Regions from separate parts of the Streptomyces sp. NPDC057271 genome, predicted to be linked through region 2. Evidence: predicted binding sites of a transcription regulator. Region 2 holds the regulator's gene; the other holds the start of a gene.

Region 1 (3,403 bases), on a different contig from region 2:
GGCGATGACGGTGGCACCGGTGAGGGTGGCCATGTCGCCGAGCATCGCCTTGCGGCGGTCGCCGAAGCCCGGGGCCTTGACGGCCACGGCGTTGAAGGTGCCACGGATCTTGTTGACGACCAGGGTCGACAGGGCCTCGCCCTCGACGTCCTCGGCGATGATCAGCAGCGGCTTGGAGGAGCCGGCCTGGATGACCTTCTCGAGGAGCGGCAGGAGGTCCTGGATCGAGGAGATCTTGCCCTGGTGGATCAGGATGTACGGGTCGTCGAGGACGGCCTCCATACGCTCCTGGTCGGTCACCATGTACGGGGACAGGTAGCCCTTGTCGAAGGCCATGCCCTCGGTGAAGTCGAGCTCCAGGCCGAAGGTGTTGGACTCCTCGACGGTGATGACACCGTCCTTGCCGACCTTGTCCATCGCCTCGGCGATGAGCTCGCCGACCTGCTGGTCCTGCGCGGAGAGCGCGGCCACGGCGGCGATGTCCGACTTGTCCTCGATCGGACGGGCGGTCGCGAGCAGCTCGTCGGAGACGGCCTTGACCGCGGCGTCGATGCCCTTCTTCAGGGCGGCCGGGGAGGCACCGGCGGCGACGTTCCTCAGGCCCTCGCGGACCAGAGCCTGGGCGAGCACGGTGGCGGTGGTGGTGCCGTCACCCGCGATGTCGTTGGTCTTGGTCGCCACCTCCTTCACCAGCTGGGCGCCGAGGTTCTCGTACGGGTCCTCGATCTCGACCTCACGGGCGATCGTGACACCGTCGTTGGTGATGGTGGGAGCGCCGAACTTCTTGTCGATGACGACGTTGCGACCCTTCGGGCCGATCGTCACCTTCACGGTGTCGGCAAGCTTGTTGACGCCGCGCTCAAGGGCGCGACGGGCGTCCTCGTCGAACTTCAGGATCTTCGCCATGGGAGCGATTCAGCCCTCTCGGATGTCGAAAAACTGGTGAAACCGAACTGCGCCCCGGACGCCCGGTGCGGGGTCAGGGGCGCAGCTCAAAGCATGTGCTTCAGGTACTTCGGTGAATTACTTCTCGATGATCGCGAGCACGTCGCGAGCCGAGAGGACGAGGAACTCCTCGCCGTTGTACTTCACCTCGGTGCCGCCGTACTTGCTGTACAGCACGACATCGCCGACCTTGACGTCGAGCGGCAGGCGCTCGCCGTTCTCGAAGCGGCCCGGACCCACGGCGAGGACAGCACCCTCCTGGGGCTTCTCCTTCGCGGTGTCCGGGATGACCAGGCCAGAGGCGGTGGTCTGCTCGGCGTCGAGCGGCTGGACCACAATGCGGTCCTCGAGCGGCTTGATGGCAACCTTGGAGCTGGTGGTCGTCACGATCCGACCTCCCCCTTCGGAGATCTCACGGGGCTAACTGTCTGGGGTGGCGACCAGGTGGATCCGTCGTCGCGGGTGCCGGACCTGCCCGTCGCTGTGTTGGCACTCTCCAGTGGTGAGTGCCAGAGCCGAGACTATGACTGCGATTAGCACTCGGTCAAGCGGAGTGCCAATTCAGTGCCGCGTGGCGATTCGGTCCCGGTACGGGCAACGGCGCGACGGAGCCGAAGGTTCCGTACAAGGGTGCGAGCGTGACGACCCCCCGGCCCTCGGTGCGCACCGGTGCCGCCACCCTGACCGGACCGCTCTTCCTGGTCCGCGAGGGCGTACTCGCCCTGGCCGCCCTCACCTTCCTCGCGATGCGGAAGTGGTGACCCACGCGCATCCCGCGCACCCGACCGGAACGCCCTCACCCCCGGTCGGCCTCACCGGCCCTTGACGGCGCCGCGCCGTCGTCCGGGCGGGAGAGCGTGTGCAAGACGCCGGCCGCCGTCCTCGAGAGCGCCCCGCTGCCCGCCCCCGCCTCCCCGACCCGTGCGGCCGCCTTACGGCCCAGCCGCTCGATCGGGTCCACGGACGAGGCGCTCCCCGTCACCCCCGCGAGCGCGCCGGCCAGCACCAGGACCGCCGCCACCCGGCGCGCGCGTCTCACACGTAGTCCTCGAGCTTCGCGACCGCGTACCCCTTGGCCGTGATCGTCTTCATCACGCGGCGGACCATGTCGGCCATCGAGCCCTTCCAGTCTCCCTTGCCGCGGAAGTGCGTGAGCACGATGTCACCGGGGTGCAGGTCCCGGTCCCACTCGCGCCACTCCATCCGGTCCGGGAAGGCCTCCGCGGCCCAGAGCGGGACCGCCTTCACACCACACGTCTTCGCCGCGCGCAGCGTGTCCTCGTTGTAGTTGCCGTACGGCGGGCGGAAGAGCGGGGGCCGCTTGCCGTACCGCTTCTCGATGACGTCCTGCATGCCGCAGATCTCCCGCTTCTGCGCCGCGTACGAAAGGCCGGGCAGATAGCGGTGGTTGAGGGTGTGGTTGTGCAGGGAGACCCCGGAGTCCCGCATCTTCTCGAAGTACCCGTAGTCGTCCTTGACGACGTAGTCGCTGAGGAAGGCGCTGTAGGGGATCTGCAGCTCGCTCATCATCCGCAGCAGCTCGGGGTCCTTCTCCGCACCGTCGTCGATCGTCAGGAAGACGACCTTCTGCTTGGTCGGCACGGTGGTGAAGACCGGCGGCAGGCCCTCGCCGTCGGTCTCGAAGCCCTTGCGCGTGGTGATCTTCGGCTTCACCACGGGCGGGGCCGGAGCCTCCAGGGGCGGGCGTTCGAGCCCCCACTTCTTGGCGGCGAGCACCCGCGCGGCGCGGCGCTCGCGGACCTTCTCGACGTACGAGTCGAGTGCGGCGGCCGCACCCTGGCCCTGCTGCTGGCCGGCGGCGGGAGGCGCGGGCGCCTTGCGTCCGCTCTCGGCGCCCCCTTCCTCGCCGGAGGGGCCCGCACAGGCGGATCCGAGCGCGGCGACGACAAGCGCCGCAGCCACCGAACGACGGAGGAACAGCGCCCGCTTAGTGCGCATCTGTTCTTTTTGTCTTACTAGCTGCATGGCGCCGCATCCTGTCAGCGCCGAGACCCCCAGGGCCGCCGACACCGCCGCCCGGCGCCCACCATCCCCCGGCTGGCCCACAATGGGACGGGTGACCGACCTCGCCGCCTTCACCGCCCTGCTCTCCCCCGAGGGCCAGACGCTGCTCGACGCCCTGCGCGACTACGACCCGGCCCGGGAACTCGCCGTCGCCTCCCGGCTGCGCCGTGAGCACCCCGCCGAGCTGGTCTCGGCGGCGCTCGGACAGGCCCGGCTGCGTCAGCGCGCGGTGGCGAAGTTCGGCGCCGAGGACGCGTACCGGATGTACTTCACCCCCAACGGCGTCGAGCAGTCGACGCGGGCGACGGTGGGGGCGTACCGCGCGGAGCGGCTCCGCGGGCTCGGGGTGCGCCGCGTGGCGGATCTGTGCGGCGGGATCGGCGGGGACGCCCTCGCGTTCGCCCGGGCCGGGATCGCGGTCCTGGCCGTGGAC
Region 2 (3,403 bases):
CGCTCCGCAGAAGCCTGTCGAGACCTCCTCCACCACGAGGTCCACCTCCGCCGGCACCTCCGGCACCGGGGCGGATCGCTTCCAAGGGGGCGTCAGATCCGGGTTGTAGCTGCGCATTCGGGCGACGTTATGCGACGGAGAAGCGCCGTGCCAGCTCATCCCGCTGGCGCCGCACGAACGCCGCGTCCACCACCGCCCCGTGCCCCGGCACGTACAGCGCGTCCTCCCCGCCCAGCGCCAGCAGCCGGTCCAGGGCCGCCGGCCAGCGCGAGCCGACGGCGTCACTGCCGGCCTGCGGCTCGCCCGACTCCTCGACGAGGTCGCCGCAGAAGACGACCTCCACCCCGTCGACGTCCGGGACCAGCAGCGCCAGGTCGTGACCCGAGTGCCCCGGCCCGACGTTGGCCAGCAGCACCTGGCGGCCGCCCAGGTCCAGCGTCCACTCGCCCGACACCATGTGCCCCGGAAGGACGAGGGTGTCCACGGCCTCCGTCGCCGCCGACTCCGCCACCCCTTGTCGTACCGCGTCCTCCCGCAGCGCGTGCCGCTCCCGCCGCATCAGCTCGTCCAGGCCCACCGCCCCGAACACCTCCGCCCCCGCGAAGACCGCCGTGCCCAGCACATGATCGAAGTGCGGGTGACTCAGTGCGATGTGCGTCACTCTCCGGCCGCCCGTGAGCGCCTCCGCCTGCGCCCGCAGCTCGGCGCCCTCGGCGAGCGTCGAGCCCGTGTCGTAGAGCAGCACGGCCCGCTCGCCCAGCACCAGGCCCACCGTGGCGTCCCAGCCGGGCAGCCGACGCCTGCCCACCCCGTTACCGAGCCGCTCCCAGCCGTACTCTTCCCAATCGACATCCATACCGCGACGCTATCCGCAACGACGTGGCCTCCGACACGGCCTCCTTGCCAGGAGCGATGCCCGCCGCCGTACACTGGCCGGGGGATTCCTGGCACTCGAACAGGGCGAGTGCCAAATGCGGAGCAACCGATACGACAGCTGGAGGTGTGCGCGATGCTCAGCGAACGCAGACTCGAGGTGCTGCGCGCCATCGTCCAGGACTATGTCGGGACGGAGGAGCCGGTCGGCTCCAAGGCGCTCACGGAGCGCCACAAGCTCGGCGTCTCGCCCGCCACCGTGCGCAACGACATGGCCGTCCTGGAGGACGAGGGCTACATCGCCCAGCCTCACACCAGCGCCGGACGCATTCCGACCGACAAGGGCTACCGCCTCTTCGTCGACCGGCTCGCCGGCGTCAAGCCGCTGTCGACGCCCGAGCGGCGCGCTATCCACAACTTCCTCGACGGAGCCGTCGACCTCGACGACGTCGTCGGGCGCACGGTGCGGCTGCTCGCGCAGCTGACCCGGCAGGTCGCCGTCGTGCAGTACCCGTCGCTGACCCGCTCGACGGTCCGCCACGTGGAGCTGCTCGCGCTGGCCCCGGCCCGGCTGATGCTGGTGCTGATCACGGACACCGGCCGGGTCGAGCAGCGGATGATCGACTGCCCGGCACCGTTCGGCGAGGCCTCGCTCGCGGACCTGCGAGCCCGGCTCAACAGCCGCGTCGTCGGCCGCCGTTTCGCGGACGTGCCGCAGCTGGTGCAGGATCTTCCGGAGTCCTTCGAGGAGACGGAGGACCGCGGCACGGTCTCGACGGTGCTCGCGACCCTGCTCGAAACCCTGGTGGAGGAGCATGAGGAGCGGTTGATGATCGGCGGCACCGCCAATCTCACCCGCTTCGGCCATGACTTCCCCCTCACGATCAGGCCCGTTCTCGAAGCACTGGAGGAGCAGGTCGTGCTCCTCAAGCTGCTGGGCGAGGCCAAGGACTCGGGCATGACCGTACGGATCGGGCACGAGAACGCCCATGAGGGCCTCACCTCCACGTCCGTCGTCGCGGTCGGCTACGGTTCGGGCGACGAGGCAGTCGCCAAACTCGGCGTGGTCGGACCGACCCGCATGGACTACCCCGGAACGATGGGAGCGGTACGCGCAGTGGCACGTTACGTCGGACAGATCCTGGCGGAGTCGTAAGTGGCCACGGACTACTACGCCGTACTCGGCGTGCGCCGCGACGCGTCCCAGGACGAGATCAAGAAGGCATTCCGGCGGCTCGCCCGCGAGCTGCACCCGGATGTCAATCCCGATCCGAAGACGCAGGAGCGGTTCAAGGAGATCAACGCCGCCTACGAGGTGCTGTCGGACCCGCAGAAGAAGCAGGTCTACGACCTCGGTGGCGACCCGCTGTCCGCGTCCGGCGGCGGTGGTGGAGCCGGTGGCTTCGGCCAGGGCGGCTTCGGGAACTTCTCGGACATCATGGACGCCTTCTTCGGTACGGCGTCACAGCGAGGGCCGCGCTCGCGCACACGCCGCGGCCAGGACGCCATGATCCGGCTGGAGATCGACCTCAACGAGGCCGCCTTCGGCACGACGAAGGACATCCAGGTCGACACGGCGGTCGTCTGTACGACCTGCTCCGGCGAGGGTGCCGCGCCCGGCACGTCCGCCCAGACCTGTGACATGTGCCGCGGCCGCGGTGAGGTCTCGCAGGTCACGCGGTCCTTCCTGGGCCAGGTCATGACCTCCCGCCCCTGCCCCCAGTGCCAGGGCTTCGGCACGGTCGTCCCGACCCCGTGCCCCGAGTGCGCGGGCGACGGACGGGTCCGTTCGCGGCGCACGCTCACCGTGAAGATCCCGGCCGGTGTCGACAACGGCACGCGCATCCAGCTCGCGGGCGAGGGCGAGGTCGGTCCCGGCGGCGGCCCCGCCGGTGACCTGTACGTCGAGATCCACGAGGTCCCGCACGAGGTCTTCCAGCGCCGTGGCGACGACCTGCACTGCACGGTCACCATTCCGATGACGGCGGGAGCGCTCGGTACGAAGGTGCCGTTGCAGACGCTCGACGGGATGGAGGAGGTCGACATCCGCCCGGGCACCCAGTCCGGCCAGTCGATCCCGCTGCACGGGCGCGGCATCACGCACCTGCGTGGTGGCGGCCGCGGCGACCTGATCGTGCACGTCGAGGTGACCACGCCGTCGAAGCTCGACGCCGAGCAGGAGCGGCTGCTGCGCGAACTGGCGAAGCTGCGCGGCGAGGAGCGGCCGACGGGCCAGTTCCAGCCGGGTCAGCAGGGGCTGTTCTCGCGGTTGAAGGACGCGTTCAACGGGCGGTAGGCGGGGTGGCTGGGGGTCCGGGGGTCGTCCCCCGGGTCGGCACTGTCAGCCGGGTCGGCAGGGGCTGTTCTCGCGGTTGAAGGACGCGTTCAACGGGCGGTAGGCGGGGTGGCTGGGGGTCCGGGGGTCGTCCCCCGGGTCGGCACTGTCAGCCGGGTCAGCAGGGGCTGTTCTCGCGGTTGAAGGACGCGTTCAACGGGCGGTAGGCGGGGTGGCTGGGGGTCCGGGGGTCGT

What was found. Region 2 encodes HrcA, which represses chaperone genes, less so after heat shock. Its sites were predicted from a motif close to TTNGCACTCNGNNNNNCNGAGTGCNAA; they were not measured.
Region 1: the regulator HrcA is predicted to act here: its motif matches at 1,479-1,505, upstream of groES (co-chaperone GroES).

The regions. Positions count from the first base shown of each region.
Region 1 is NZ_JBHUYJ010000005.1:146,076-149,478, reverse strand. Features, by position in the region: gene groL (chaperonin GroEL) at 1-906, opposite strand, end outside; gene groES (co-chaperone GroES) at 1,024-1,332, opposite strand; gene ACFUJR_RS04335 (hypothetical protein) at 1,584-1,706, shown strand; gene ACFUJR_RS04330 (hypothetical protein) at 1,742-1,984, opposite strand; gene ACFUJR_RS04325 (polysaccharide deacetylase family protein) at 1,981-2,904, opposite strand; gene ACFUJR_RS04320 (SAM-dependent methyltransferase) at 3,014-3,403, shown strand, end outside.
Region 2 is NZ_JBHUYJ010000043.1:11-3,413, reverse strand. Features, by position in the region: gene ACFUJR_RS20650 (DUF3097 domain-containing protein) at 1-117, opposite strand, end outside; gene ACFUJR_RS20645 (MBL fold metallo-hydrolase) at 128-856, opposite strand; gene hrcA (heat-inducible transcriptional repressor HrcA) at 1,010-2,029, shown strand; gene dnaJ (molecular chaperone DnaJ) at 2,030-3,169, shown strand.